2 regions of the Shewanella sp. P1-14-1 genome follow, and region 2 is predicted to be linked to the other one. Evidence: predicted binding sites of a transcription regulator. Region 2 holds the regulator's gene; the other holds the start of a gene.

Region 1 (16,490 bases), on a different contig from region 2:
CTGATGACTACTAAGACTATCAAACCCTTCCCCTAATAAGGCTAAAACTGGCTCCGCTATCGGCTTTATCTGCTTTTCGATGTAATAGTCATAATCTATTGACTCATTTACAGCAGTAATAGGCTGAGCACCATTCAATGTCATTCGGTACTCAATTAACGCTCCTCTTCTACCTTTATTCTTATCACCTGTGATCTGGCAAAGCCTAATGGCAGCTTTTACGTGTGGTGAGGATTTAGCGGTATATTCTTCTAAATGACGTTTCAATCGTTTTCTAAATATCAACTCATTATCGAATTGACCCAAAGCCAATTGCTCAAGTTGCTCGTTTAGATAAGATTTAACATCACCATTAGAAAACAATAAAAAATACAAATGGTATTGGATCCTTCTCGCTAACGGACTCCAATCGCTTCTTACTTGCTCCATTCCTTTGAAAGTAAGAGAGAGTTGCCCTTCGGCATCCTTTAATGCGCCGACGTAACGCTTTTTACTGCCAGCTTCTGACCCTCTTAAGGTTGGCATAACAAACTGACTAAAATGACTTTCGAATTCTAGCTCCAAATGACTAGTTAAAGCGTATTCATCCAGACAACGCTGTTGCCACTTAACTGTCATATCATGTGCTAGTTGCTCTCCTAGCTTATTGATATCTTTTACTTGATGCTTTTCACCCAACCACACAAATGTTGAGTCTGTATCACCATAAATAACCTTATAACCCAATTCTTCAATCCAAACTTTCGTTTGTTTCATAATTTGATGGCCACGCATTGTGATAGAACTTGCCAGTTTAGCGTCATGAAAAACGCACCCTTTTGAGCCTAAAACGCCATATAAAGAGTTCATGATAATTTTAATTGCTTGAGAAAGAGGTTTATCATTATCTTGTTTTGCTTTTTCTCTTTGCAGAGAAAGACTAGCAATAAGACCAGGTAAAATTGCATTATGACGATTAAACTTAGCTTCCAAAAAGCCGTCAACATCATCTTCTAAAGGGTTAAATTTTGCTTCAACAAGACTTTTAGGGTCAATTAAGAAGGTACGTATTATTGAAGGGTACAAACTTTTAAAATCGAGGACTAATACATCTTTATAAAAGCCTGGAATGGAGTCCATGACATAGCCACCTGGAGATTCTAAACCATTGCTGGCCGCTCTCGCTGGTGCAACAAATCCACTTCTATGAAGATGCGGTAAGTACAAGTTATTAAATGCAGCGACCGAGGCACCTACTCGCCCAAACTCAAGACCCGTTAATTTTGCTCTTTCTAATGCAAAAGCCAGTAATTGGGTCTTTTTAAAGATATCCCACACTAACCTACAATCGGTTAAGTTATAAAAAGCTAATGCTTGTTTGTTGTGCTCAAAAAGGTGACATATTTCTTGCCCACGATTTTCAACATGATCAATGGCTTTGCCTTCGTTTAATAAGTGCTGAGAAACATGCTCTAGTGAATAACGCTCGAATTGATAAAAAGCCGCTTTTATCCAATCAATACCATCAAGTACAACCCGTCCAGGCAGCGATAGTGTCTCAGGACGATACTTATCTTCCACCTTCCAAGTCAGCGCTTGTTCATCGCGACCGATTAATAATGCTATTTGATGTATTTGACAACGCTTATAAAGTAGCGCCAAATCAAAGGACACCACCGCCCAACCAATAATGACATCAGGGTCATACTCTTTGAACCAAGTTATCAGAGCTTTAATTAATGAGACTTCATCGCTCACCCAGTGAATGTCATCATCGCTTAATTTGTCGCTATCAAACTTTTTGTTATCTATTGATTCAGACTCTCCTACCATGATGACTTTCTGATAAAGGTCGGTTTGCTCATCTAGCGCTGAATGTGAACCATATAAACCAACAGAATACAGTTCACCAGTTGGGCTGCATTCAAAATCTAAAGACACCATTGAGACAGGCACATTAACTTCTGTTCTTCTGGCTTTGCTTGCTAAGTAAGTGTGAGTACTTGGATGATTATCAGTGTTATACGGCGGCTGTGATAAAGGAGCATTAAAGGCAAATTCAGCTTGTAATGCTATAAATCTTTCTATTAAAAAACGTTGTTCAGGTCTAATATCTGCTTCATAAATTTCAATACCAGCGTCATTAGCAATGCGCAGCACCTGTTTTAACATCGTTGTTGATTTTAAATAAACACACGAAACATCCTCGTAATTAAAACTTTTGAGGCTTACCGGCTCAATTCTTATACCAGTACTAAAATGACTTAAAATGAACTCAGAATCTATCTGCTTACAAAAGCAAATAACATCAGACTGCTCCACCTCAATGATTGCAGGACCGTCAGCTGTTTTTATAAAATACTGTAATAGTAATCGGCCATGTCGATAAATGGCGTGTCGGGTGAGTACGAGCCCTTTTAGGGTGTTTTTTTGCAATTGAGTGTCCATGGATTAACAAGATTACTTTACATATTGAGTGTGATTAACTGAATAAGGTCATAGCCATAGATATTCATAACATCTAAGATCGAGCCCTTCATTATCCGATTTGAATCCTGTCGCTAAAAGTCTTCGCTTAGCTTTTAGCTAGATTATATATTTCGAACAACTAAAATCACTGTTATTATGTACAGCATATAACAGCTAATACAGAATTAGTAAGTAAAGATTGCTAATGGACCCTACATGCTAACGGATCATATCAAAACCCAGATCCGCACTATCTATAAAGATATTGCGACTGCGATGCCAAATTTTCGTTCTCGCAGAGAGCAAAACTTTATGGTGGCAGAAATATCAAAAACCCTAGCTGGTGACTATGATAAACAACGACGCATTATGGTTTGTGAAGCAGGAACCGGTATTGGTAAATCCCTTTCTTATATTCTCGGAACGATTCCATTAGCTTTGGCAAGTAAGAAAAAGGTCTGTATCGCGACAGCAACAGTAGCCTTGCAGGAGCAGTTATTGCACAAGGATTTACCTTTCTTTTTGCAACAATCTGGCGTTGATTTTAAATTCGGTTTAGTTAAAGGCCGCCAGCGTTACGTATGTTTAGCTAAACTCGCTGCCATGATAGGTCCTGAAGACACATCTCAGATGGCAATGTGGCAAACTAAACCAGATCAAAGTCAAATAGATCTCCTCAAAGCCCTACATCAAGATTTTAACGACAATAAGTGGAACGGCGAGATTGATACATTAAAAAAGCCTATTCCTGACTTTTTATGGCAGCAAATTTGCTGTGATAAGCACAGTTGTCATCGCCAAATGTCGAGCCATCATCACTGCCCTTTTCATAAAGCTCGTGAAGATGTCGAGACCTGGGATGTACTTATTGTTAATCACAGTTTGCTGTTTGCCGATCTAGAGTTAGGCGGTGGCGTGATTTTGCCAGAACCTGAAGACATGTTTTATGTCATAGATGAGGCTCATCACTTGCCGACGGTAGCAAGAGATTTTTCAAGTGCTCAAGCAACATTGAGGGGGGCGAGTGATTGGCTTGAAAAGGCGTCAAAGACCTGCTCCAAACTTCAAAATCAACTTAAAACCACACATATTATTGCCCCTGTGCAAGCAATGCTCGATCACATTGGCGATTTAGTGACTCAGCTTAATCAAGTTGCCCATTTTTGCGACACACAGCCTAAACTTTTTGCCAACCCAGAAACGCGTTTACGATTCGAAAATGGCAAGCTTCCAGAATCTTTACTAATACAAGCAGAAAACTTAGCAACTACATCAAATCTTGCAGTAAAACAATTTACCAAGATCCAAAGTGTACTGAATGAAGCAATCAAAGATGGTGAACTACCAAAGCATCAATCAGAAGCTGCTTTATCAGAGGCCGGCTTTATACTGCAAAGGTTAGAAAATCTCGCAAAACTCTGGAAAATGCTCGCAAAAGAGGATTCCAAAAAAGGGGCGCCAATGGCTCGCTGGGCAGAGCTCATTACCGGTAAACAACAAGATTACCTATTTTGCGCATCTCCAATTGAGGTCGGTTTTATGCTTGAGCATATGCTCTGGCAAAAAGCTGCAGGCGTTATATTGTGTAGCGCAACATTAAGAGCCTTAAATAATTTCAATCATTTCGCTCACCAAGTCGGGTTATCCCTAAATGATGGTAGTCGTTTTTTAGCCTTGTTATCACCCTTTGATTATCAAAATAATGCGACATTGTTTATTCCACAAATGGAAAATGAACCCACTGAAGATGCTTTTACAGATGAACTAGCAGAACAAGTTATCGCACTCGTAGAAGATGAAATGGCGACATTAGTACTGTTTGCCTCATATTGGCAAATGGAAAAAGTAACAGATAAGGTCAATGGTAAAATAGCCAAAGACCAGCTGTTTGTGCAAGGAACCATGCCAAGGCAACAAATTTTAGAGCAACACAAGCTCCGCTGTGACCAAGGTAAGCCCAGTATTATTTTCGGTACAGGAAGTTTTTCAGAGGGGTTAGATTTACCCGGTGATTACCTTACCAATCTGATTATTACCAAATTACCCTTTGCAGTGCCAACTTCACCAGTTGAACAAGCGCATGCAGAATACATTAAGAGTAAAGGTGGTAATCCATTTTTACAGCTCACCATTCCAGATGCATCACGCAAATTGATCCAAAGTTGTGGTAGATTACTCCGTAAAGAAGATGATTATGGTCGCGTCACCATTTTAGATAGGCGTCTTATTACTAAGCGTTATGGTAAATCATTACTTGATGCCCTTCCGCCATTTCGTAAAGTTATAGAATAGGTATTTATTTGGAATTTCTGTTAGATCCTAGCCATTGGGCGTTTTTGGCTGTTATTGGATTAGTCGCTGGTTTTATTGATGCCGTAGTAGGAGGTGGTGGATTGTTATCAATTCCCGCACTACTGACTATGGGCATTCCGCCTCATTTAGCCTTAGGCACAAATAAGCTGGCAGCATGTTTCGGCTCATTGACCGCAGGATATACTTATTATAAGCAGCAACTCATCAAACTTAGATTTTGGCGAACCGCCTTTATTACCACTTTTATAGGTGCAGTATTAGGCAGCATTTTAGTGTATTTAATCGACGCCGCTTGGCTCGAAAAAATTCTTCCATTGGTTATCATCAGCATCGCGTTTTATACCTTACTCAGTCCAAAAGCAATGGGAGATAATATTTCTGTAGCGCCCACCCAATCGCCGTGTAAAACGAAACAAGCAGCTCAAGGGACTCTACTAGGTTGCTATGATGGTTTTGCTGGTCCTGGCATTGGTGCCTTTTGGACAGTAAGTAGTATCAGGCTGCACAAGCTACCTTTATTAAACAGTTGCGCCCTTGCTAGGGTCATGACGTTTGTCAGTAATGTCACTGCACTCGTTATTTTTGCCCTTTTAGGTGAAGTTGACTGGATACTGGGTCTATGGATGGGGGTGTGTATGATGGCGGGCTCATTCATTGGCGCGAAATCAGCAATACGATTCGGAATTCCCTTTGTCAAACCACTCTTTATTATTGTCGTACTAGCAATTGCAGCTAATCTTGCTTGGACAGCATGGTTATGAGAAATACAAATCAACTAATTCATCAATTAAAGCAGCAGATCAATACACTTGAACGAGATGCGTTAAATCATGACCAGCAATTGCCTACACAACAGAAGAAAATGCTGCAAGACATTGAAAGATTTAATTCGCAATTATTTATTCAGCAAGGTGCTCAGCTCACACCCTGTATCCAACAACTTAAAAAAGATATTGTTCAATTAGAAAAGCAACTTTCTCTAAAATTAGACATCAAAATTATCGAGTTAAGTTGCCAAAGAATACAAGACCGCTTTACTGCATTACGGCGAGCTTTAGTGACGACCAATATTAATGTAAAAACAGCTGAACAAAAACGTGCCAACAACCGTGCTAGATATGCGAAGAAACAACAGCAGCAACATGCCGACAGTGGATTTGCATGGATAGCTAACAATGTGATGAAAAATAGCCACCAGATTTACCAAGAGCTTAATAAACATTTGAATTGGGCTACAACTTTTGAACAAAAAATTGCAGAAATGGAAACTAAGCTTGCAAACTGTCACAGTGCTGACAAAATCACGATACAAAATGAAATCCTTTCTCTGCACCGCAGATTAGGAAAGTGCCGTCAAGCAATTAGCTATATTGAAGATAGGATTCAAATGTTTGAACGACCGAATCGAAATACAAATCGTTAAGGAGCAACAATGAAATTTACACTGCCGCTGAGTGCGACATTACTGGCTTTTGTCACTTCAACTTCTGTTATTGCAGCAAATCTCTCCATTCCTATGTCTTTTGAATATCTTGCTTTAGACGGCAAAGAAATTGATACCAATATGTTCTCGCATAAAACTAACCTTGAGTTAGATAACGGCCAGCACAAAATTGCAATTCGTTATCATGATATGGTTGATGATGATTTCAGTGATAGCCAGAGTTTTATTAAATCTTCACCATTTATTATCGATATCAAGGTTGATGGCGATTACGAGTATCAGTTAAAGCCTATCGACGGCGACTATGTCAAAAAGCCTAAAGCCTTTGCCAAAGACCCTCAAGTAGTAATTTCTCGAAAAGATAACGGCGCAGTATCATATACAGTAACTCAAACAGAATATAAAGAGAGTAGTTTTATTTCCAATTTGTTCAACGGTAATCAAGGCGAAGATATTGATACCTTGTCTGCTTCAGCAACGGATAGTAATACAAAATCTTTACCTGTCGCTAAAGTTGCACCTAGTGCGACTGTTGCAGCAACGGCACCTGCTGTAGCCACTAGTGCAAATGAAGTTAACACGACTAAAACAAGCAGTACAAAAGTTAACGCCAATAGCCAAACAGGAACACATCCTGAGCAAATGCTTCAATATTGGTGGCTTCAAGCTGATGAAGAAACTCGTAAAGAATTTATGAGCTGGGCGATTAAACAGCTATAACTTTTTTTCATACCCTCTGCGCTTTCGGTTTTACATTTGGGCATACCACTTGTTTATCACACCAGCTACTCTAAGCTGGTGTTACCGAGTGCGCACCGTTTTCCAACCACGAAATATCAATTATTGCAGCAATATTTAATTTCAAGCGGTATAGCCAATACAAAAGACTTTCACTCTCCTACTAAAATTTGCATAGACCAACTAAAACAAGTTCATGATCCCGATTATGTAGATGGCTTTTTAGCTAACACACTCGATACAAAACAAATGAGGCGGATTGGTTTCCCTTGGAGTGAATCATTAGTAGACAGAACCTTACATGCAGTTAATGGCACTGTACTTTGCGCGAAATTGGCAATCGAAAATGGCGTCGCTTTACACTTAAGTGGTGGTTACCATCATGCCCACCAAGATTTCGGTAGTGGCTTCTGTATTTTCAACGATTTGATATTAGCCGCATCGACTATGATCAATTCAGGTAAAGCCAGTAAAGTGTTAATCATTGACTGTGATGTACACCAAGGAGACGGCACTGCCACATTAGCCAGTAATAATACTAATATTGTTACTTGCTCATTTCATTGCCTTAAAAACTTCCCAGCGCGAAAAGCAAAATCAGATCACGATGTTGAATTTCACAAATATACCAGTGATGATCAATTTATCGAGACAATAACAGAAGTTGTTCCCTACCTTATTAATATCCATCAACCAGATTTAATCCTTTATGATGCAGGCGTAGATATCCACATTAACGATGATCTAGGCTATCTCAACATTTCAACCGCTGGAATTTTAGCTAGAGATACAATAATTTTATCTACAGCAAAAAAGGCTCAAATCCCAATCGCGGCAGTTATCGGTGGTGGTTATAGCCGCGATGAAACTGAATTAACCCAACGCCATAGCCAACTTTTTATTGCAGCCAACTCAATCTAGTTGCAAACTGATATAAAAGTAGCGCCATCGGAGTAAATTATGCAGGTTGATATTCGCAATTATTATGAAGTCTTATTAATGGAAATATTAAGAGATGAAGGGTTAATGGAGGAACTGCCAGAAGAATACCTTGCCGACTTATGCTGCGTGACGTTAAATCAGTTGCCTGTTCGCTATATCAGACATCTAGTCGATACGTATTTTTTTGAAGATTATAATGAACTTCAAAATATGAAAAAAGAAATACAGGTCGCATTAGAGAAGTCTAGAGAATTTTTAAAATCGAACTTAAAAAGACGTTTAGCCGAAGAAGAGGCTGAAGCAAAAGCTAAAGTTGCAGCATTACCAAGCGTAGAAAACACATAATTGGTGTTAATAGATACAAATATTAAAAACCGATTATAAACTGGCTAGTAAAAGATAAAACGTAATAAAGAAGATAATAAAGAGAGGATTTGGAGGTTCCCCTAGAGCCACACCTCGGCACATGAGTCACCTGCTGCGGTTGCTCCCTTCCGGGCCTGGCCGAGTTCACAAGTTATCATTGCGAGGGGACCCTAAGGTCACCATAGATTTCACATTAAACGCTTCTTTTAATGTGAACGGCAGGATTATCCCCTAAGCCCCTGCCATGATCAAGCGAAATTATGGCTCATTCGATATGAACATGACTGTTTGCACAATCATTGCCCAATTTGCACATAATTTATCACAACTAAGGTAAATGCATGTTTATGCAATAACTTTAAATTTCAATACTAAATTCATTTCAAAAGTCTATTGATTTGGCCGCTCATTATTAATCGCGCAACAAATATGAGATCTGCATCACAATTTCCTTAAAAAGCTTGTAATTGACCATTAAAATCAGCCAAAAATCACCTGATTATGCATACATTTTTTAACTAAAAGACCTATTATTAGTAATGGCAATTTTAGACGTAAGTAATGTATGTGATGGTACATTGAATAATGGATTTATTCGTTATGCTTACTGAAATTGAGTATTCCTAACAGCTTAATAAAACACTGAAAAACTACAATATTGCAACGGATGAGCAATAACACTCCCGCCGGCATAACATTTTCAATATGCCAACTTGCAAATTGCAGATTTCAAAATACCTCTTTAGGCATACTAAGATCTTAATCACAGTGATTATAGAACTAAGTGAATAAAATAAAGAGGCTTATTAAAAGCTTGGATAATATCCATACACTTGATTTTATGATGAAGAATCAAGTACGAATAAAAATCTCTTGCAGGGAACAATGATGAAAAAATTCAATTTCAATACTACTGCTAAAGCGGTATTTAGTGCTGGCTTAATAGCCTTCGCTTTATCCGGTTGTGGCAGTGACGGTACCGACGGTAGTGATGGTGAAGACGGTGTTGTAGGCAAACCAGTTGGTTCTGTTTCAGCGTTAACGAGTACAATTACCACAGCAAGCGTTGATGAAAATCAATTTCTAACTGTTGATTTTAAATTAGCTGATGCAAACGGTGTTGCTCTTACAGGCCTAACACTTGCTGATATCGCCACGATATCTTTCGGACGAGTTGGTTCTGCAAATGAACCAGGTGAAGACGAAATTGTTAATCCAAGTGTCGATAGACAAATTTGGTTAAGTTACTTCAATAAAGACAAAGGCGATGGTTACTTCACAGGCTCTAGCTACTTTGACGGTAGTAAAAGTGAATGTGAAGATTGCTTCGTTGACAATAAAGATGGTAGCTATTCAATTACAATTGATAAAGCAATCGACACTCTAGATAAATACGACTACATGGCAGACGCAACCAACGGCGTTTACATGTCTATCAAAACAACCAACAACGAATCACAAACGTTAGTTAACAATAGTTTCTTCTATTGGGTACCTGCAACTGATGTAGAAGTTGAAAAACCACTACAAATTCTTGCAAATTCAGATTGTCAAACCTGTCACCGTGCTGATCAAGCTGGTGAATTATCAATGCATGGCAGTAAACATAATACAGAAGAAGCATGTTCTTTCTGTCACACTGATTACAACAGCTATAGCAAACAGGATACCGATAGCGAAGGTAATGCAATTGGTGAAGCGTATGAATACGATGGTTCAATCAAAGGTATGGTTCACAGTATCCATACTGAAGCTAACTTCTCTGACGCGGGTGTTTACCCACAAATGACATCAAACTGTTTAACTTGTCATAATCCAAATGAAGAGTTTAACTTAACTGATAGCTGGAAAGCTGATGTTGATACCACTGCATGTTGGAGCTGTCATAGCCCGAGCCCTGCAGCTGAAGCTGCCGGTGTTCCTGCTTCACATCAACAAGGCAATAACTGTTTAACTTGTCATAAAGACGGCGAACGCGCTCGTGGAGCAAATGAAGCCCATTACGCGTTAAACAGTAATTTCTTAGCAACAACACTCAAAGTTGAATTCAACTCTATGACTGTTGCCGATGATGAATCAGAAATTAAAGTAAACTTCACAGTGAAAAATGGTGAAGAATTAGTTGCGATTAACCAAATTGATCCTCGCCCATACCAATATGGTGGATTCAACAGTGCTATCGTCATTAATGGTGTATTAACTGATGACTTCTTAGTGAACTACCAAAAAGTAGGTTACGACACCTTTGTTGAAGAAGCGGATGGTTCTATTACCTCTACGGTCAGTGCTGATAGCTTTGATATCGCAACATTGATTGATGCAGGTTCAACTATCGTACTAAGCAGTCAACTTCATGTTTGTTCTCACAGAGGCGTCATCGAGTACTGTAACGAAGAAGATTTAGATGCTGGTGATCAGAGTGCTCCTTACGTAACCTCTGACACTTACTACTTCAACTTAGATGGTACAGTTGTTGAAGAATCACCACGTATGCAACATGCAGAAATGGCAGATTGTCAGCAATGTCACACAACTGAAATCACTCACCGTTATACCAATGACATTGATGGCTGTGCTTCTTGTCATAATGGTACCCGTGCAACATCAGGTGGTGAATCTTCTAACCTAGCATTTAAAGTTCACTCGAAGCATTACGTTTATGACTCAAGCGGTTCGTTATTCTTCAAGAAAACTGAATGTCAGGCATGTCATGGTGAAGATGGATTCTCTATCCAAAACATCACTGCTGAATCTACACCAGTTGCATTTGGTAAAGATGACAATGGATTGTTAGTTGTATCTCCACAAACGGCAGCTTGTGTTAGTTGTCACGTACCTCCATATGGTTTAAGCGAATCAACTATCCAACACATTGAAACTAATGGCGGTGTTGTCGGTACGATTGATTCATTAGGTGTTCCAGAAGCTGACTATGATGCATTGAATGTGGTTGAAACATGTTCAACTTGTCATAACGATGGACAAATCCTTGAAGCACACTCTAATTGGGGTGGACAGTAAAGGTTAATTAGCAAAATAAAGAGTCGCCAATGTGCGGCTCTTTTTGCTTTTTACTGATTTAAAGCGAGTTAGAACGACAAATATTATACCTCTTTATAAATAGACCGATCTGCTTCACAGTATCAGTCTAGATTTAAAGATTTTTATCTTGTTGTGGATTAACCTTGTAAGTGATGAATTTAAAACCCAAAAAGCTGAATTGACTCAAAAGACTATGTATCTAGGCACTAAATAAGCCAAGTCAAATTTAAGCAATGTCTTAATACGCAGGGACAAATGATGAACAAAAAAAATTCAAAAATAGCACTAATGCTTGTAGCAAGTGCCGTCAGCGTAGCCTTAACAGGCTGTGGCAGTGACGGTGATGATGGTAAAGATGGCAACCCTGGTCTTCCTGGTGGAACACCAGCAGAAGCAATTGAGCAGCTTAATTTAGAAGTGCTGTCAGTGACTTATGCCGACAATATCCCTACAGTTAAAGTTTATGCGACTAATGAAGATGATGAAGCAGTAGTCGGATTAAAAGACTTTTCAATTGAAAATGCAGCTCAGCTTATCCCTGCAGGCGCTAGCGGCGCAGGAAACAGCGCGAACTGGCAGAAGCTTGGCTCAACCTCTACTTTTGTTGATAACAAAAATGGTAGCTACGACTTCACTTTCGAAAGCTTCGATACAGATACATTCAATTCAGAATTAACTCAACGTTTTAATGTTGTTGCTGAAGCTTCAACGTTATTAGACGGTGTTACAGAAGTACCGGTCAGTGAAATTGTTGCTGATTTCGACGGGGAAGGTTACGAAGCGCTATACACTAAAAATATCGTATCTCACGAAGCGTGTGCAGCATGTCACGCTGAAGGCGAGAAGATTTACCACAAAGCCACTACGGTTGAAACGTGTATTACTTGTCATACCCAAGAATGGGCAGATGGCCGCGGTAAACCTGAAGTGGCATTCGCTCACTTAGTTCATAATGTTCATAACTCAAACAAAGTGTGGGGCCGTAATGATTATACTGCCGAAACTGCACACGCTATCGTTCAAGACAACTGTCAAAGCTGTCACATTGAATCAGAAGAGTTAACTGAATGGGGTAACTGGACACGTATTCCAACAATGGAAACTTGTACAAGTTGTCACACGAACATTGACTTCAAAGCGGGTGAAGGTCATTCACAACAGTCTGATAACTCAAACTGTATCGCATGTCATAACGCTAGCTGGACAGAAGAGATTCACACTGGCGATTTCGTACAGAAAAAAGCCTTCATTGATATGTACGGCATGACATCTTCATTAATCGTTAATTCAGACAAAACAGCCACACTGTCTGTCACGATTACTGACGCTGCGGGTACTGCAATTGATGCATCAACTCTCGTAAGCAAAATCCAACGTATTGAGACTATCACTAACGTGGGTCCAAACTTCCCAATCATGGGTTACAACGCAAGCCCAGGAAACGGACAAGCAAAAGTCGCTTACGACTTGGTTAGAAATGGTGAATTAGGTGAAAATGTTTCTGTAGAAGCAGGTGCATTACAATACACCCTACCAGCCCTTCCGTTTGATGAGTACTCACCTGCTGGCATCCAAGATACTGACACTGCCTTTACTTTCGTTGGTTTGGAAATGTGTAACGACGGTACTGAGGCGGTTGATTGTGGCGAAGATATTACTACAACGAGTATGAAAGCAGACTTAGTATTTGGCACTTTCTCAGGCGAAGCTCCAAGCATGCGTCATACTGATTCAGTCGCCTTTAATACTTGTGAAAACTGTCACGGTGAAACATTTGAAATTCACAAAGGCTACCATGCAGGTTTTGTCATGACTGAACAATTAGGTCGCGAAAATGACGAAGGTGAAGTAGTTGTAGGTGTTGATGCTTGTGTGACTTGTCATACTCCAGACGGTACTTACGCTTCAGGTGGTAATCAAGGTGCACTTGAAATGAAACTTCATAGTGTTCATGGCGAGGAAGGTATCATCAGTGACTGTACTCAATGTCATAATGACTTCAACCTTGACGCATTCAAACTGAAAGGTGCATTAGCGACTTCAAGTTATCTGGGCGATGCTGGGTATGTTAACGATGGTTACACCACACCAATCACAGCCACTTGTGCTTCTTGTCATGGTTTCGATGAAATTAAAGCTCACGCAGAAGGCCAAGGCGCTGTTGTAAATGGTTCTTACGATGATGCCAATGCTTCAGCTCAACTTGAGTTCTGTATGGGATGTCATAAGCCAACTATCTTCGATCACACTGCGGTGAACATGTAATTGTAATATCAGGGAGAAGCTCGCTTCTCCCTTTTACAACTATAAATACATCTACATCATGGATAGATTGGGAAGCCTTACTATGAAAATTAAAATGAAATTAAACTCTATAATCCCAACCTTTATGGCAATTGCACTGCTATCTCTTGGGATGTCTCATTCGGCCTATGCGTCGAAATGGGATGCCAAAATGACACCTGAAGAAGTCGAAGCTGTATTAGACAAAAAGTTCGAAGAAGGGAGTTACTCACCAAAAGGGGCTGACTCTTGCTTAATGTGTCATAGACGCTCTGAAAAAGTGATGGACCTATTTAAAGGCGTTCACGGTGCAATTGACTCTTCAAAGAGTCCAATGGCAGGCCTTCAATGTGAAGCATGTCACGGCCCAATGGGTAAACATAACCGTGGTGGTAACGAACCAGTTATCGCTTTTGGCCCTGATTCTACCCTAGCGCCAGAGAAACAAAACAGTGTTTGTATGGGCTGTCACTTAGATGACGACCGTATGTCTTGGAATACCAGCCATCACGACAATGCTGATGTTGCTTGTGCTTCATGTCACAGCGTACATACAGCTAACGATCCTATTCTGTCTAAAAAGACTGAAATGGAAGTGTGTACAAGTTGTCATACCAAGCAAAAAACTGACATGAACAAACGATCTAGTCATCCAATGAAATGGAATCAAATGACATGTAGTGATTGTCATAATCCACATGGCAGCATGGCTGATTCAGACTTGGTTAAACCAAGTGTGAACGAAACCTGTTACTCATGTCACGCTGAAAAACGCGGCCCTAAACTATGGGAACATGCTCCAGTGACAGAAAATTGTGTCACTTGTCATAATCCACATGGCAGCGTAAACGAAGGAATGCTAAATACTCGTGCTCCACAACTATGTCAGCAATGTCATGCCAGCGATGGCCATGCTAGCAATGCATATTTAGGGAACACAGGTATGGGTTCTAATGTTGGTGATAATGCCTTTACTGGTGGCCGCAGTTGCTTAAATTGTCATAGCCAAGTACATGGTTCAAACCACCCTTCTGGCAAATTACTTCAGCGTTAAGGATGTACGACTATGAAATTTAAACTGAATATTATCACCTTAGCGTTAGTTGCCAATGCTGGATTTGCAATGGCAGCAGATGGTTACGGTGTCGGCAATGCCAATACAGATAAAGTTAAATTTGATAAATGGGTCTGTAAAGGTTGTGCTGTAGAAACGGGTGTTACTGGAAGTGTTGGCGTTGGCGTTGGTTATAACAGTGAAGATGATATTCACTCAGCTAATGCTTTTGGTAGTGACAATGAAATCGCGCCTAAATTAGATGCTGATGTTAATTACATCGGAGAATCGGGTTATAGAGCGAAAGTTGAAGCTACAGATCTTGGCTTAGATAATGGCCGTTTGGATGTAAATGTTGGTAAATTAGGCCAGTACAACTTCAACCTAAATTACCGCTCATTAGCCACTTACAGCTCAAACACTGTTATGTCTCCGTATCAAGGTATTGGTGGTTCAGACCTCACATTACCAGATAACTGGGTCACTGCAGGTTCAACTGACGGTATGTCAGAGCTATATAGTAGCCTTAACCCATTCGAGCTTTCACTGAAACGCGAACGTGCAGGCCTTGGTTTTGAATATCAAACTGAATCAATGTTAACCACTTACGTTAATTATCAACGTGAAGAAAAAACCGGCACTAAGACAGCTTCAGGTAGCTTCTTCAATCAGTCAATGATGATTGCAGAGCCTGTTGACTACACAACTGATACCATCAATGCTGGTATCAAATTTAGCGGTAAAAACTGGTTCACAAGCTTAAACTACGATGGCTCTATCTTTAAAAATGATAATGCTGAATTAAGCTACGATAATGCGTTTAATCCGACTTTTGGTGCTCAGACTCGTGGCTATATGGCACTTGATCCTGATAACGAATCACATATCGTGTCGCTGCTGGGTCAATACACTGAAAATGGTACTGCTGTTAGCGGTCGCTTGATGTTCGGTCAAATGAGCCAAGATCAAGACGTGGTAACGTCTGGTTATGGCTATAGTGTGCCAACTGAATCTGTTGATGCTAAAGTTGATTTAACCGGAATGACATTAAAAGCAGTCAGCCGCGTTAACCGCTCTGTTCGAGTATCGGGTAGTTACGACTACTCTGACCGTGAAAACAACACGAATATTGAAGAGTGGACTCAAATCAGCATTAATGATGTTAACGGCCAAGTCGCTTATAACACCCCTTATGATCAAACAACTCACCGTGCAAAAATTGGTGCTGACTATCGCATTAACCGTGGTATGAAGTTAGACGGTGGTGTTGATTATAAACGTGATGAGCGCAGTTACTCAGAGCGTGAAGTCACTGAAGAAAGCACTATTTGGGCTCGTTACCGCTTAAACAGTTTTGAAAACTGGGACATGTGGGTAAAAGGTAGTTTCGGAAGTCGAGATGGCTCTGATTACCAAGCTTCTGAATGGACCTCTTCAGAAAATAACGACTTACTACGTAAATATTATTTAGCAGATCGTGATCGTAGCATGGTTGAAGCTCGTGTTAGCCATACACCAATCGATGCATTAACAATTGATTTAGGTGTTCGTTACGCATTAGATGACTACACTGATACCGAGATTGGGTTAACTGAGTCAAAAGACACCAGTTACGACGTTAATGTAAACTACATGTTTAACAAAGACGTTATGCTAAATGCATTCTATAACCATCAGGTTATTGAGTCACAACAATCTGGCAGTAGCACGTTCTCTGGCCCTACTTGGCAAGCTGACATCGAAGACACCGTTGACGTTGTTGGTGCTAACCTAAGTTACAACAACTTAATGGATAGCCGTCTACGTTTAGGTCTAGATTACACTTACTCAGAATCAGACAGTAATACTCAAGTACGCCAA
Region 2 (16,490 bases):
CAAGTTCACTGTCTAAATCAGACTGACGGCTTTTTACTGTTAAGTGTGCTTTTTGAATATCTAACTTTGCTTTTTGTACTTGCGTATTCGATTTGGCAATTTGTGTCACATACGAATCCACTTTCGCTTGCGCTAAATCGACAGCCGTTTGTTGCTCATCTAGCTGACTTTCAGTAATGGTGTCAGCCACTTTACTGTTTTGTTCAACATAACGATTCATGGTGGTTTGCTTCCACACCAAGTCTTTTTTACTCGCATGCAGTTGGTTTTGATTAATCGCAACATCAGACTGCGCAGCGTGTAAAACTTTTTCAGCGATACCTATATCTTCTTTAGCAAGTGACAATGCAACCTTAGCTGTTTGTTGCTGCACTTTAGCCTTATTCAGCGCTATTTGATAAGGCTCATCATCTATCTCGTAGATTAATTGCCCTGCTGTTACTCTTTGATTAGGTTCGACATAGATACCTTTTACATTACCTTTAATTTGTGTCGAAGCTGGACGCAATTGAATATGCGGAGATTGCACAACAGAGCCACCTGTAATATCCATAGGCGCATAGTTTAATAGTCCTACCCATACAAACAGTAACCAGCCAGCACCGCCTAAGTATGAAAAAGCTTTTGTGCCTTTATTCCAAGGCATACCTATCAAGCGTAAAATATAGATGAACAACGCCCAAACTGCTAAACCTTCAATCATGAGCTAATCTCCTCTTTTGCTGGAGTGGCGGTAACAGGCTCTTCCCGTTCATTCTCTCGCCAAATATCTCTGATCCTTCTTAATGCTTTACCACTATCAATAAACGCGACCATGACTGCTAACACCCAAACCCAATGCCAGATAAACCCTATCCATGTGAGCGCAGTAATCAGTCCTATTTGTTGATGTTTTTCTTTGTGAGCTTTATGAATCGGCAACTCGTGAACTTTCCAAAAACCGAATCCTGCGGCAGCGACAGCCCCGACCAATACAACTAAAGCCACACCATGAAGTGCAACATCAACTCCAGAATCGACGAATGGCATACTGAATAAACTCATAGTGATTGCACCTCTTGTTAACTTAGATGCTGCGTAGTGTGCACCCAAACGACAAAACCACAACACAAAGTAACCATACGTATCAATTATCAATGTTTTTTGATATATATAGTTACTTAAATATCATCTACCGATCCTAAGCACTTAACGAGAAATTGACATGGCATTTGAAGTTTCATTTATTCGAGTTTGCTGTATTTTACCCGTGCTAAAAGGGGTTGAAGCCCACTATGGCATCACAGCAAAGGATCTATCGATCCCTCAAAGCTTGTTGAATGAGCCCATGACATTAATCCCTTTCTCGGAAGTATCAATGTGGCTGAGTAAGATTGAGCAATTATCGAATGTTCAAGATTATATGTTGACGCTCCAACACTACTTAACCGTCAACCAATTTAATATGCCTAACAACTGGTTCTTGGCGACTCCAGACTTGGCAATTACCTTTCGGCGCATTAACTATGCCATGGCTTGTTTTCATTCAGGTGCAAGTTACTACGGTGCTCAGTCGAATAAGATTATTAAATGGTGCTATCGCAATAACTATGTCAGCGGCAAAGCCAAATCCCATGACTCGCTCCGCATAGCCTTAACACTGCTAAATACCTGCAAGCACTTTTTAGGCAAAGACTTCACCCCGATTAAAGTGATGCTCAGTGGCCCCGCCATTAACCAACAGGAGAGCGAAGCAGTATTTGGAACCAAAGTGACCTGGAATGCGCCGCAAACCGAGATATGGCTTGATGTCGACTCCTTGATTAGCTCTGAACAACACTTTTTAGCTTCGCTATCCACCTCCCAACATATTCAGCGCAATAACAAAAGTAGTATTAGCCTCAATCAACTCGACTCATATTTAAATATGCCTCAACCCCATGACACGCCTAAAGTGCTTTATGAGCTGGTGAATTACATACGTTTTTATGGTTTACCCACATTAGATTCCCTTTCGGAATTATGTGGTTTTTCGAAACAACAATTACAGCGACGATTGCAGCGTAATGGCTTTAGTTTTACAGAGTTAATGCGCTATATCTTAGGAAATTTAGCAGTGAAATATATGCTTGAAGGCAAAGAGGTTAAAGAGATTTCGCAGCTACTTGGCTATGCCAGTGTTCGCAGCTTCAGTAAAAGTTTTAGGCGATTACATCATCAATCACCGACTCAGTACGTTGAAAAATTGCATCAAAAAAGCCCTCAATAGAGGGCTTTTTTAGATTATCAATATTGCGTATAGCTTATCGATAAACAGGTAATAAATCAGCCATTGCCAATAAGTGACAAGCTGCTGTTAGCACACCAAAAAGAATCACTACAACCACTAGCGGCGTACCACCAGGAACTCTAAAGCTATTCTCATCAGGGAACATTTTACGTGACTTATACGCCATCATCGCTGGCACAATAGCAGCCCAAATTGTCGCGGCAAGAGCGGCAAAACCAATAGCGATTAAAAAACCATCTGGGAATAATAAGCCTAAGATGGTTGGCGGTATAAAGGTCACTGCAGCGGTCTTGATTCGGCCATTAGCCGATTCATCAAAATCAAATAAGTCTGCTAAATAATCAAACAAGCCTAAGGTCACCCCTAAGAAAGATGACGCAACGGCCAAATTAGCAAACAAAGTTAACATGGTATTTAGCCAAGCACTGGACATCACATCTGACAATGCCGCAACCAATACGCCCATATTCCCACCTTGAGCGATAATATCGCTAAAATGACTACGAGGAATATTGCCCATGGTGGCAATTAACCAGCACGTGTAAATCACTAACGCGATAAAGGTACCGATACAAATCGCCTTGATAATCACATTAGGCTGCTTGCCATAATACTTAACTAAGCTTGGCACATTGCCGTGATAACCAAAGCTTGTCAGACCAAAAGGAATGGCAGCTAAAATATATGGAGCAAAACTCGCCTGTCCGTCAGGGACTAACAAGTTCACGGTTTCCACATCAATCAGCAAATTACCGACGGCTAAAAAGAAAGTAATGATCATCCCGCCAAGCATTACTGTCGTAATACGGTCGACCACTTTAGTGCTAATCATCACAATCGCAGCAAGCACAAGGGCAAAAACTAAGCCTGCAATACTTTGTGGTAAATGAATGCCCATACCTGACAAGGTGTGGTTCACAATAGAGCCACCACCACTGATATAAGCGTAAGTCAGAATATATAATACGAAGGTAATGGAAAGCCCATTAACTATCCGCCAGAATTGGCCTAATGTCACTTTGGTTAACGTGTCGAAACTGTCGCCAGGTTTAAAATGCAAGTTGGTTTCAAGTAGCATTAAGCCTGACACCAACATACAAAACCAAATACCGATTAGCATGGCAATGGAATAGCCAAACCACATACCAGCACTGACAACAGGAAGGGAAAACATACCGGCACCGACTGTGGTACCGGCAATAATCATAGCACCGCCTAATAATGATTTATTGTGCGGTTGTGATTGTGTTGAACTCATAAAGTTAGTGGTTACCCATGTTCCATAGTGACGCTATCTACTATGGTTTTACGAACAGATAAACGCAACATACCATTGGCATGGTCGCGAATTCGGATGACAGCAAACTGATTGTCATTACCCGACAAGTGCCCTAATTCTTTTAATTTTACACTCAAATTATTGTAGAGTTTTTTATCATAAAACTCTGGCGCAGTAATTCCGTGTAAAGCACCTAAACGCTGAGCTAATAAGTGGCTCGCGCTTTCTAGATCTGAACGTTCAATATCCGGTTTATAAGCCAATAAATTAAAGATAATCGCGTAACGTTGTAATGTCTCACTGACAGTTTCAGACAATAACATTAACTGGGTAATATTACTTTGATTGAGTTCAAACTCGTCTGTACCCGAAATAAGCTTTTGCTCAACAAATAAGTTTAATACGCTATCAATGTAAGCGGGTAAGTCTTCAATCCCCATAAACAACTCAGCTTTGAGTAGCGGGTAGAAGTCATTAACGATTTCATGAATTTTTTGACGATTAAACTCTTCGTATTGCACCAAGCAACTCGCAATTAACGAAGGAACTGCCATTAAATGGATGATGTTATTTCGGTAGTAGCTCATCGCAATTGCTGAAGACTCTTCAATCGCAATAATTTCACCAATTTGATCAGTGTGCGAAGTAAACTTTTTCAGTGATAGACATTGATCAACTAATTCACTAGCACTGCCTTGAGCTACTGAGGTGTAATCAGTGTAAGGTACTTCTTTCATCAATTTAAGATATAAATCTAGCTGACGTTCCAGCTCTGTGCGCTCTAATGCATTTTGTTCAGCGGCTAATAACACCATACTGGTTAACGTAACAGAGCTCGCAGCTGCTGCACTGTTAATGTTGGTCATCACTTTATTGGCTAATTGATTAACCGCAGGCGTTAACCACGTTGGTTTTTGCTCAGGATCTTTAGCCACTTCTTCACGCCAATCTGGCGACTGCTGATTTAAGAACTGCTGTACGTTAATTGGCTCACCAAAGTTAACGTAACCTTGTCCAAAGTTACCCAACTTACGCAATGCACCAAATACTTGCCATACAGATTCTTTTTGCTTTTTCTTACCGCTTAATTCTTTATGATAAGTCGACACTTCCATGACATGATCGTAGCCAAGATACACTGGCACTAAGGTCACAGGACGCTCGATACCCCGCAATACGCTGTTTACCGTCATGGCTAGCATGCCCGTTTTAGGAGCAAGTAGACGACCAGTACGTGAACGACCACCCTCAGTGAAATACTCAACTGAATAGCCTTTAGCAAATAGTTGATCTAAATACTCTCTGAATACTGCGGTATAAAGCTTATTACCGTTAAAACTACGACGGATAAAGAAGGCACCACCACGGCGGAACATTGGACCTGCCGGCCAAAAGTTAAGATTAATCCCTGCCGCAATATGCGGTGGAACCATGCCTTGATAATAAAGAATATATGACAGTAATAAGTAATCCATATGGCTTCGATGACACGGCACATAAACGATTTCATGACCATCATGATGCAGTTTACGAACTTGCTCCGCACTCTTGATGCTAATACCACTGTATAACTTGTTCCAAAGCCAAGTTAAGAAACGCTCAGCAATACGAATCAAGTTATCCGAATAGTCTGCTGCGATTTCATCAAGGTACTCAATGGCTTTTTCACGTGCCTTTTCTTCGGGAATTTTTTTGTTAACGGCTTCTTCTTGAATGGCACGCTTGATGGATTCTGACTTTAACAGCGAATTGAACATCGCTTGACGATTAGGAAGCTGAGGCCCCGTCATCACTTTACGTTGACGGCGAAAATGCACACGAGCCACACGGATAAGCTTATGCGCAATACTGACATCTGTACCGTGTTCATCAGCCATATAACGCAGCGACATGGCATTAGAAAATTGAATGAAATTATGGCGACCTAAAAATAGAATCATTAACCATTTACGTAACCATGTTGGGTTTTCACGCTCAAAAACAGCAGCGGTCATGGTGTCATCTTCTTTACCTGGGATACGACCCCAATATAGGCTTACAGGCACAAGCTGGATGTCGAGTTCTTTGTTCTTTTGGTGTAATTCGAGCAACTTAGTAAAGTTTGCTACAAATTTATCGCTACTATGGCGCTTACCAAACAAGGGTTTACGCCCTTCCACACACACAATTCTAGGGGTATTGAAACCATCAACATCTAACCGTTCATACGGACTTGGCAAGTTATATTTAGCTGTCATTTCATGTAAGGCAGCAATATCACTCAGCGACTCCGTTTTCATCACATAGACCACTGGTTTGTCAGGATCTAAGTTAAGGTCAGCGAACGGATCCTCAGGCACAACAACACTGTGTACCATTAATTTCTGAATCCAACGTAATGATTTAGCAATGATAGAATCTGGTTTTAGCATGGGTCTTCGCATTATCAACAACGATTTATTGCGCATAGGATACCAGAATATCATTCAGTTACACTAACCTCGGTAAATCTAGTTAACATTTAAGTAGCAAGTTTTGTTGGTTCTAACATCAAGTATCAATCACTTAGTAAGTAGCAAAACATTTAGGTACAGTACTGTATAAATAGACGGTATCCAGTACTTTTTGGCTTATTCACTTGAGTCATCAATAATAAAACACACTAATTTACCGACGACCCACAAAAACAATAAACCACTGATTTTATTATCTTTAAATAACTAAAAACTTCGATAAAAATTCATATCTATTGCTTTATCAGCAAAAAATGTTGGTTAATACTTGCGCGACCAAAGATACTGTATATAATGACAGTCACTGTATAAAAAAACAGGAATCAACATGAGACCTTTAACGCCACGACAAGCTGAAATTCTAGAATTAATTAAATGCAATATTGCCGAGACAGGTATGCCACCAACTCGTGCAGAAATTGCCACTAGATTAGGCTTTAAAAGTGCTAATGCTGCAGAAGAACATTTAAAAGCACTCGCTAAAAAAGGTTGCATTGAAATTATTCCAGGTACCTCTCGCGGTATTCGTATGGTCCAAGAAGAAGAGGAAGTCGAAGAAGGCTTACCACTGATTGGTCAGGTTGCGGCTGGTGAACCAATTTTGGCGTTAGAACATGTTGAACAATACTTTCAAGTTGATCCTGAAATGTTTAAACCCAATGCTAATTTCTTACTACGTGTTCGTGGCGACAGTATGAAGGATATTGGCATTATTGAAGGTGACTTATTAGCGGTTCACAAAATGCAGCAAGCTAAAAATGGTCAAGTCGTTGTTGCCCGTGTTGATGATGATGTCACCGTGAAGCGTTTTGAAAAGAAAGGCAACGTTGTTTATCTGCATGCAGAAAACGAGCAGTACTCGCCGATAAAAGTCGATTTAACATGCCAAAGCCTTACGATTGAAGGGCTCGCTGTTGGCGTTATCCGTAATGGAGGTTGGTTATGAACACATTAATAGGTAATGCACCACGTCACCCAGGTTTATGGATGGACATGGCATCAGCAGCTGCGCCAGTAAAGCAAGGTATCGAAACCAAACAAACAGCTAACCAAGGGTTAACTGAATTAACTCAGCTATGCGGCCAGTTAGCCGTATTAAGTCAACAAGGGCGATGGATTGTACTGATTAATCCACCTCACATTGGTTACAAACAAATTCTAGCGAACGCCAATGTCAGAATGGACCGTGTATTACTGGTTCACACTAAAGATGAAGTCGAAACACTGTGGGCAATGGAAAAAGCACTCACAAGTGGTACATCCAGCGCAGTGATTACATGGACAACCCCATTAGATGCTCGTGATAATCGTCGCATTCAATTAGTCGCTAAAAGCGCCTTAGCGCAAGGTGTCATTATTGAAGATGTAAATACTCACTTACGTGATGACCAATTAAACGCCAGTAATCCTGTGACTGCAACTCAATTGAATTTATCTGCATTTCACTAAAGTCTATTTGCTAAAAAAGCCCTTCATTTCGGTGACGGGCTTTTTTTTGCGCCTTTTTTCAGCAAATTAGATGATAAAGTGATCTTGATCAATATTTAATCTCCAAGTAATGTAGTTAACAAGGGAGTAACATTTATTGACCTCTCTTAGTGGTAAAAATGAACATAAGTGATAAAACGCTGTAAAGATTGTGCTGGTACCATGCGGTATAGAAAGCCTTGAATAAAAAGCGTCAATTTAAGAATTGAAAAGTTCAGTATTAGGTACAAGTGTGGCCACCAAAACCCAATAGAATAATCGAGTATTAATACTCACTGCCACCGTGTACTTTGAAGTGATCAAACTTTTTCGGGAATAGAAAAGTTTGCATAGAGCAGAGTATTACTGTGTGACTTTTCCTTGTTGTTATTGCAAATCGCAATTGGCAGAGGAGTAGTCTTGTGAAGCGATTGTTGTATGGATTAATGGTGCTGTTTTTTGCAGTGCCACTTGCAGCGGCTGATATGCCGCTTAACATGACCCAAGGGGTAACAGAGATCAGTGGTAAGGTTTACGACCTCCATATGATCATTCTTTATATCTGTTGTGCTATTGGTGTTGTGGTATTTGGAATCATGATTTACTCCATGATTTATCATAGAAAATCAAAGGGTGCAGTACCTGCTGATTTCCATGATAGTACCAAAGTGGAAATAGCATGGACTGTCGTGCCGTTTCTTATCCTCATTGGTATGGCAATTCCTGCCACAAAAACCCTCATTGCTATGGAAGACCCAAGTGATGCGGAGTTAACTATTAAAGTAACCGGCTCTCAATGGAAATGGCATTACAGCTATTTTAATGAAGACGTCGAGTTTTACAGTTTACTTTCCACCCCTGCCGATCAAATTACTGGGACAGAAACGAAAACTGAAACTTACCTACTTGAAGTCGATAAGCCCCTCGTTCTGCCAATCAATCGTAAAGTACGCTTTTTAATGACTTCAGATGATGTGATTCACTCTTGGTGGGTTCCTGCATTTGCGGTGAAAAAAGATGCTAACCCAGGTTTTATTAATGAAGCTTGGACCAAGATTGATAAGGTTGGTACCTACCGAGGTCAATGTGCTGAGTTGTGTGGTAAAGACCACGGATTCATGCCGGTGGTAGTTGAAGCCGTTTCTGAAGCAGACTTTGAGCAATGGCTAAAAGATCAAAAACAACTAACTGCTGATGCAAAAGCCGCGGCCGAAGCGTCACTGTCGCAAACCCTGACCTTTGATGAGTTGATGGCTCAAGGTGAACAAGTTTACATGGGCCGATGCGCCGCTTGTCACCAACCAAATGGTGCAGGACTACCTGGTGTATTCCCGTCTCTTATCGGCAGCCCAATCATTAAAGGGTCAGTTGCTGGCCACATTGATATTGTCGTCAACGGCCAGCCTGGTACTGCCATGCAAGCCTTCGCGAAACAGCTTACTGCAACAGAAATTGCAGCTGTTGTGACCTACGAGCGAAACGCTTGGGGTAATGATTCTGGTGATGTGGTTCAAGCTGCAGATGTGAACTCTGGTGGGGCACCTAGCGATGCAAGTGATAAGCCAACGCCTGTTACTTTGCCTGCTGAGTTACCAGCGACACAACCTGAGGTAGAACAAGTGGTTGCTGACGTCGTTGAAGAAGCAACGCCTGACGTTGTTATGGATGACTTATCTATGGATGAGCTGATGGCAATGGGTGAGCAAGTTTACCTCAGCAGCTGTGCTGCATGTCACCAAGCCGCTGGTACAGGTTTACCTGGCGCATTCCCTGCGTTAGTGGGCAGTCCGTTAGTCATGGGCCCTGTTGAAGGACACCTTGAAGTGGTTATCAATGGCCAACCTGGTACAGCAATGCAAGGATTTAGCTCCATACTCTCACCTCAGCAACTCGCAGCTGTTGTGACGTATGAGCGAAATGCTTGGGGAAATAATACTGGTGATGCTGTTCAAGCCACCGATGTTGTTGGTCATGGAAAGTAAGGGATACAGATGAGCACAATTACACAAGATACTACCCCAGCTCATGATGAACATTCTCATGACGGCCATGATGATCACCATCATGGCGCGCCAAAAGGCATCATGCGCTGGATATTAACCACTAACCATAAAGACATTGGTTCTATGTATTTATGGTTCAGTTTTATTATGTTCCTCACTGGTGGTGCGATGGCAATGGTCATTCGCGCAGAGCTATTTCAGCCAGGCTTACAGTTAGTTGACCCTAACTTCTTTAACCAAATGACCACAGTACATGGTCTTATTATGGTATTTGGTGCCGTCATGCCCGCCTTCACAGGGTTAGCCAACTGGCTGATCCCAATGATGATTGGTGCACCTGATATGGCACTGCCTCGAATGAATAACTGGAGCTTTTGGATCTTACCATTTGCCTTCGCGATTCTGTTGAGTTCGCTGTTTATGGAAGGCGGCGGCCCTAACTTTGGCTGGACTTTCTATGCACCGCTATCAACTACCTATAGCCCTGATAGCACTGCACTATTTGTTTTCTCGGTGCATATCATGGGGATCAGTTCGATTATGGGCGCAATTAACGTGGTCGTGACCATTGTTAATATGCGTGCACCAGGCATGACTTGGATGAAGTTGCCATTATTTGTATGGACATGGCTAATTACTGCATTCTTGCTGATTGCAGTGATGCCCGTACTTGCAGGTGCGGTTACCATGGTATTAACCGATAAATACTTTGGTACCAGTTTCTTTGATGCCGCAGGTGGCGGTGATCCCGTCATGTTCCAGCATATTTTCTGGTTCTTCGGTCACCCTGAAGTCTACATCATGATTTTGCCATCGTTCGGGATTATCTCGGCCATTATTCCCACCTTTAGTCGTAAAAAGTTGTTTGGTTACGCTTCGATGGTTTACGCCACGTCCAGTATTGCGATTTTATCCTTCTTGGTTTGGGCGCATCACATGTTTACCACAGGGATGCCAGTATTTGCTGAACTGTTTTTCATGTACTGCACCATGTTAATTGCGGTGCCGACAGGGGTAAAAGTATTTAACTGGGTAGCAACGATGTGGCGTGGTTCAATCACGTTCGAAACCCCTATGTTATTTGCGATTGCCTTTATTATTCTCTTTACCATTGGTGGTTTTTCAGGATTGATGCTGGCGATAACACCTGCTGATTTCCAATACCATGATACTTATTTCGTGGTGGCGCATTTCCACTATGTACTGGTGACTGGAGCGGTGTTCTCTATTATGGCTGCTGCCTATTATTGGTTACCAAAATGGACTGGCCATATGTATAGCGAAACCCTAGGGCGCTGGCATTTTTGGTGTAGCGTGATTTCAGTCAATGTGCTGTTTTTCCCGATGCACTTTTTAGGATTAGCAGGCATGCCTCGCCGAATTCCAGATTACGCCATTCAATTTGCTGATATTAATCAAATTGTCTCAATCGGCGGGTTCGCATTTGGCTTATCACAGCTAATTTTCTTAGCCGTAGTGATTAAATGTGTCAAAGGTGGCGAGAAAGCGGCTGATAAACCTTGGGAAGGCGCTGAAGGACTGGAGTGGACCATTGCCAGTCCAGCACCTTACCACTCATTCACCACACCACCAGAGGTGAAGTGATATGAGCCAGCCAACAAAATCAAACCGTAACTTACTTATAGGTCTGGTATTAGGATCAATAGGTATGTTCGGCTTTGGTTTTGCGCTGGTACCGCTTTATGACGTGCTTTGCGAGACCTTAGGCATTAACGGAAAGCCTCAAGGTACAGCAAGTCGTTATGAAGCGGTGGTCGTTGATAAAGAACGCACCATTACTATTGAATTTATCGCCCAAGTGCAAGGCAGTATGCCATGGGAGTTTGGCCCCAAAGTGAACCGAATACAGGTTCATCCAGGAGAGCTAACTCGCACTGCATTTTTAGCAAAAAACCTTTCTGCTAAACCTCTTGTAGGCCAAGCGATACCCTCGGTATCGCCTGGCCAAGGCGCTGCATATTTCAATAAAACGGAATGCTTCTGTTTTAATCAACAGCCCCTAGCTGCAAAGGCTAATGCTGAACTGCCATTAATCTTTTATGTGGATCCTGACTTACCCGATTCCATTAAAACTTTGACTCTCTCTTATACCCTCTATGACATCACAGACAAACAAACTGCGGCCATAGAGCAAGGAGCAGCAAGATGACAACAAAACATGAAACTTATTACGTGCCAGCGCAAAGTGCCTGGCCCATCATTGGCGCTATTGGGTTATTCCTAATTGCTTTTGGCGCAGGTTCGTACGTACAACAACTCGCCACCGAAGAAACATCGGGCGGCTATATCCTCGTGGCTGGTATCGCAGTCATCATTTTTATGCTGTTTGGTTGGTTTAAAAACGTCATTGATGAATCAATGTCTGGCTTATATTCAGCGCAAATGGATCGTTCTTTTAGACAAGGAATGAGCTGGTTTATTTTCTCTGAAATTATGTTCTTCGGCGCCTTCTTTGGCGCACTATTTTACGCACGAATGGTCGCTATTCCGTGGTTAGGTGGTGCTTCAAACAATGCCATGACCCATGAAGTGCTTTGGCCGACTTTTGAGGCCATGTGGCCACTCACTAAAACACCTGATGGCACTACGACTGAAGCGATGCCTTGGACAGGGTTACCCCTATACAACACCCTGATATTACTCGCATCGTCAGTCACTTTACACTTTGCCCATGTGTCTCTTGAAAAGTCTAAGCGTGGGGCATTAAAAGTCTGGTTAGGACTAACCATCTTATTGGGTATTGGCTTCTTATTTTTACAAGTTGAAGAATATATTCATGCCTATCAAGAAATGGGATTGACACTATCATCAGGGATCTACGGTAACACTTTCTTCTTACTGACGGGTTTTCACGGTATGCACGTCACATTGGGGACTGTGTTCTTGATTATTCTGTTCTTTAGGGTGCTCAAAGGCCACTTTACCCCTGAGAGTCATTTTGCCTTCCAGTCTGGTAGTTGGTACTGGCATTTTGTCGACGTAGTCTGGTTATGCTTATTTATTTTTGTCTACGTCATTTAAGAGTATGGCTCACCTCTACAGAGGCGAGCTAATACGGCCTAGGGTTAGGTGTTACCCAGCCTAATCCTAGGGCCAGCAACAATAACAACATCACCACAGCTGAAAAGATAACGCGTCGCCCCAAATATTGACTCATTGGCTGTTTGTTTTCAGCTTTAACCATAATAAACAAGGCTCTAGCTAAATTAAATAATATGAATACAAGCAGTAGTACTAATACAAGCTTGAAAATAACTAAGGTATCTAACGCTGCCATGGGCTCTCCTTTGCGAGTCTGGCGACTATCTACTGGGTTATTGCTGCTTGTTACTGTGAGTGTGTTTTCTATTTTGGTCAAGTTAGGTTTATGGCAACTCGATAGAGCGGAGTACAAACAAGCATGGCAAACCACGCTAGCTGAACGACAAGCCGCCAGCGCATTGGATTACCAAAGTTTACTTAATTTAGCTAACAATGACCCTGTGACAGGTTACCGATTAACTGTCGATACCATCGCAGTCAGCGAACAAATTTTATTACTTGATAATCAAGTTCATAACGGTCAAGTGGGTTATCTCGCATATCAATTGGTCAAGGTGTCTGAGTCACAACCTTGGTTAATGGTTGAACTAGGGTTTGTTGGCGCCAATAAAGACAGACGTATTCTGCCAGCACTGACTCCCATGCCTAATCAGCCATATGAGTTAACAGGGCGGGTCTATCAAAAGCAAACAAACCCATTAAGCGAAGCGCTATATGCCGAAACATTTTCAATGAATAACCATGAAGTGATTCGGTTTCAAAATTTAAACCTTGTGGCCTTAGCAGAGAAAGTAGGCCACGAACTGGCACCGGCAGTATTGCAGCCAGATGTGACTCCAACAATGACATTAGCAAAACCTTGGACACCCATTCCCTTATCAGCACAGAAACACCAAGGGTATGCATTGCAATGGTTCACCATGGCAGCGGTTTTTTTAGGGCTCATGCTATGGATTGGTTTTAAAACGTTGAAGAAATCACCACACCCTATAACAAAATAAGTCGTAACAAGAGGAGCAAGTATGAACTCCCCAGCAAAACCAAAGAGCAACAAGACGCTTTATATACTGCTGTTGGTATTTATTCTACCCGTAGCTATGGCCAAACTCGTGCTCAGTATGGATCTTTATAATGGTGCAGCGACCAATAAAGGCCAACTGATTTCGCCTTCAATAAGCTATCAGAGCTTATCAATGGACAACCCTCAGCCTCAGTCGTGGCAGTTACTTTATCTACTGCCAAAACAATGCCTTGAGCAATGCCAACAACGTTTATACGTTTTGCATCAAAGTCATGTGGCATTGGGTAAACATCAAGATCGTGTCAGCCCTATTGTTTTGTTACAAGACGGCAGTGACACCCAAATTTTAGCCAGTTTAAATGTGCCTTTTGCAACCGCTCAAGCCAGCCCACAGCTAACTTCAATGATGGAAAAGCAACAGCTTATTATTGTTGATCCCCTCGGTAGCTTAGTCATGCAATATCCAGGTATTGCTGGCGAAGAAGAGAATATTGCGCAAGGTAAATCCATGATCAGCGACTTGCGCAAAATGCTCAAATTGTCGAGGGTCGGTTAATGAACATCAAAACCTTACTCAAATTCACTTTGGTGTTTACCTTTGCCGTGATCTTAATGGGCGCTTATACCCGTTTATCTGATGCCGGCTTAGGTTGCCCTGACTGGCCCGGCTGTTATGGCCATATTGGCGTACCAAGTGACTCCGCCGCATTAGCCAAAGTCGAAGAAAATTTCCCTAACCAAACCGTCGAGCCTAAAAAAGCATGGCTCGAAATGATTCACCGCTATATTGCAGGAGCCCTAGGACTTTTAGTATTAACCATTTTAATTGTGTGCTTGAAGCGTGCAGATGCACCTAAAAAACTGCCGATATTTATTTCAGCCTTAATACTATTTCAAGCCGCACTCGGGATGTGGACTGTTACCATGAAGCTAATGCCCATTATCGTAATGGGTCATTTAATTGGTGGATTCAGTTTATTTTCGTTACTGCTATTACTCTATCTTAGAACCAAACCTTTGCGGATCCCAGGTGGTGATGCCTACGCCAGAAAGCTTGCACCGCTTGCTATGGTCAGCATGCTAGTACTGATATTACAAATCATACTGGGTGGCTGGACCTCATCAAACTACGCCGCATTAGCCTGCACAACTTTACCGATATGTGAAGGCAATTGGATGGATAACTTAGCGTTTGCCAAAGCATTTTCGCCATTTCAAGGCGATCACCCTAGCTTTGAATTTGGCGTATTAGAATACCCCGCCCGCATGACTATTCATGTAACCCATCGAATTTGGGGCATTATCACTGCCGCTTGTTTATGTTGGCTGGCCTTTAAATTACTAAAAGCACAGTCATCAGTGATGCGTAAAAGTGCTTGGTTGTTGTTCGCACTCGTCGTAATCCAAGTGGGATTAGGCATTAGCAATATTGTTATGCACCTGCCGCTTGGTATTGCGGTTTCACATAATGGCGGCGCAGCATTATTACTGCTAACCGTTATTTTCATTAACTATGCGCTGTGGCGTAAAGCTTAAGCAAGGATTCTATTATGGCTAAATCACTTTCACTGTCCGCAAGCGCAACGAAAACCAACACTAGCCCACTACAGTGGCGCGCTTATTTTGAAATGACCAAACCCAAGGTGGTCGCACTGATGCTGCTAACAGTGCTGGTCGGTATGTGTCTTGCGCTCCCCGGCGCTGTTCCACTTCAACCGCTTATTTTTGGCATGATTGGCATCGCCATGATGGCAGGTGCTGCAGCGGCCTATAACCACCTTATCGATCGCCGTATTGATGGCTTAATGGCGCGTACCTACAACCGCCCTTTACCTAAAGGCAAAGTATCAGCAATCAAAGCCATGACCTTCGCCACTTCAATCGGCTTAGGTGGGTTCATTATTCTGTATGCGTTGGTTAACCCGCTAACCGCATGGCTAACATTCGCCAGTTTAATTGGTTACGCAGTGGTCTACACCGCATATTTAAAGCGTGCCACACCGCAAAATATCGTCATTGGCGGATTAGCTGGCGCCATGCCACCATTACTAGGCTGGACAGCGGTCACCAACGAGTTACATGGTAATGCCCTGCTTTTAGTGATCATCATCTTCACTTGGACACCACCACACTTCTGGGCGTTAGCGATTCACCGTAAAAAAGAATACGCCAAAGTCGACGTGCCGATGTTGCCCGTCACCCATGGTGTAGAGTTCACTAAAACTTGCATATTGCTTTACACCTTATTACTGGCCATCGCATGTTTATTACCTGTGTTAGTGGGCATGTGTGGACCTGTTTATTTAGTCGGTTCAACTTTATTAAGTTGTGGGTTTATCTATAAAGCTTGGCAATTAAAGTTCCATGACAAACCAGGTCTGGCAATGGATGTATTCAAGTTCTCTATTTACCACTTAATGATTTTATTCTTAGTGCTATTAGTTGATCACTACTTGTGGGTCTAAGTTATGGGCTTAAGTTATGCACATAGCAATAACCAATGCTGTAATGAATAAACGGGGAGTGACCGATTGAAAAAAATCCTTTTATTAGCCGTCATCATGTTGGGCTTAGGCGTTGCGGTTGCAGCGCTATTCCCTCGCCAATCAGCAAATACGGCTTTGATGACTCAGGTGCCTGACTTATCCCTTCAAAGTAGTTATCTTTTTGATAACCCAAGACCACTGGCACCGTTTACCCTGCATGATCAGTTGGGCAATGAGTTTGGCAATCAACAATTACTCGGTAAGTGGAGTTTACTGTTTGTCGGTTTTACCTCTTGCCCAGATGTGTGCCCAACAACGTTGAATAAACTCAATGCCGCTTATGCTGAACTGCAATCAGTATCAGAAGATATTCAGGTGGTGTTTGTATCAGTTGATCCAGACAGAGACAC

The links. The regulator LexA, encoded in region 2, represses DNA repair genes until DNA is damaged. The targets are predictions, from matches to a motif close to TACTGTATNNNNATACAGTA.
Region 1: dinG (ATP-dependent DNA helicase DinG) is a predicted target of LexA. The motif match lies at 2,595-2,614, and genes of this name have one in related genera.

Annotation. Positions count from the first base shown of each region.
Region 1 is NZ_LKTL01000007.1:151,617-168,106, forward strand. Features, by position in the region: gene AN944_RS07095 (DNA polymerase II) at 1-2,415, opposite strand, end outside; gene dinG (ATP-dependent DNA helicase DinG) at 2,665-4,740, shown strand; gene AN944_RS07105 (TSUP family transporter) at 4,749-5,522, shown strand; gene AN944_RS07110 (primosomal replication protein) at 5,519-6,184, shown strand; gene AN944_RS07115 (DUF2057 domain-containing protein) at 6,194-6,925, shown strand; gene AN944_RS07120 (histone deacetylase) at 6,962-7,864, shown strand; gene AN944_RS07125 (late competence development ComFB family protein) at 7,904-8,230, shown strand; RNA gene ffs (signal recognition particle sRNA small type) at 8,329-8,425, opposite strand; gene AN944_RS07130 (OmcA/MtrC family decaheme c-type cytochrome) at 9,140-11,272, shown strand; gene AN944_RS07135 (OmcA/MtrC family decaheme c-type cytochrome) at 11,552-13,558, shown strand; gene AN944_RS07140 (DmsE family decaheme c-type cytochrome) at 13,683-14,630, shown strand; gene AN944_RS07145 (MtrB/PioB family decaheme-associated outer membrane protein) at 14,643-16,490, shown strand, end outside.
Region 2 is NZ_LKTL01000019.1:94,750-111,239, forward strand. Features, by position in the region: gene AN944_RS14700 (HlyD family secretion protein) at 1-703, opposite strand, end outside; gene AN944_RS14705 (hypothetical protein) at 700-1,044, opposite strand; gene AN944_RS14710 (helix-turn-helix domain-containing protein) at 1,205-2,248, shown strand; gene mtr (tryptophan permease) at 2,283-3,527, opposite strand; gene plsB (glycerol-3-phosphate 1-O-acyltransferase PlsB) at 3,539-5,959, opposite strand; gene lexA (transcriptional repressor LexA) at 6,369-6,986, shown strand; gene AN944_RS14730 (cell division inhibitor SulA) at 6,983-7,489, shown strand; gene coxB (cytochrome c oxidase subunit II) at 7,930-9,489, shown strand; gene ctaD (cytochrome c oxidase subunit I) at 9,499-11,115, shown strand; gene AN944_RS14745 (cytochrome c oxidase assembly protein) at 11,117-11,680, shown strand; gene AN944_RS14750 (cytochrome c oxidase subunit 3) at 11,677-12,552, shown strand; gene AN944_RS14755 (DUF2909 family protein) at 12,581-12,808, opposite strand; gene AN944_RS14760 (SURF1 family protein) at 12,807-13,574, shown strand; gene AN944_RS14765 (hypothetical protein) at 13,596-14,150, shown strand; gene AN944_RS14770 (heme A synthase) at 14,150-15,130, shown strand; gene cyoE (heme o synthase) at 15,145-16,059, shown strand; gene AN944_RS14780 (SCO family protein) at 16,156-16,490, shown strand, end outside.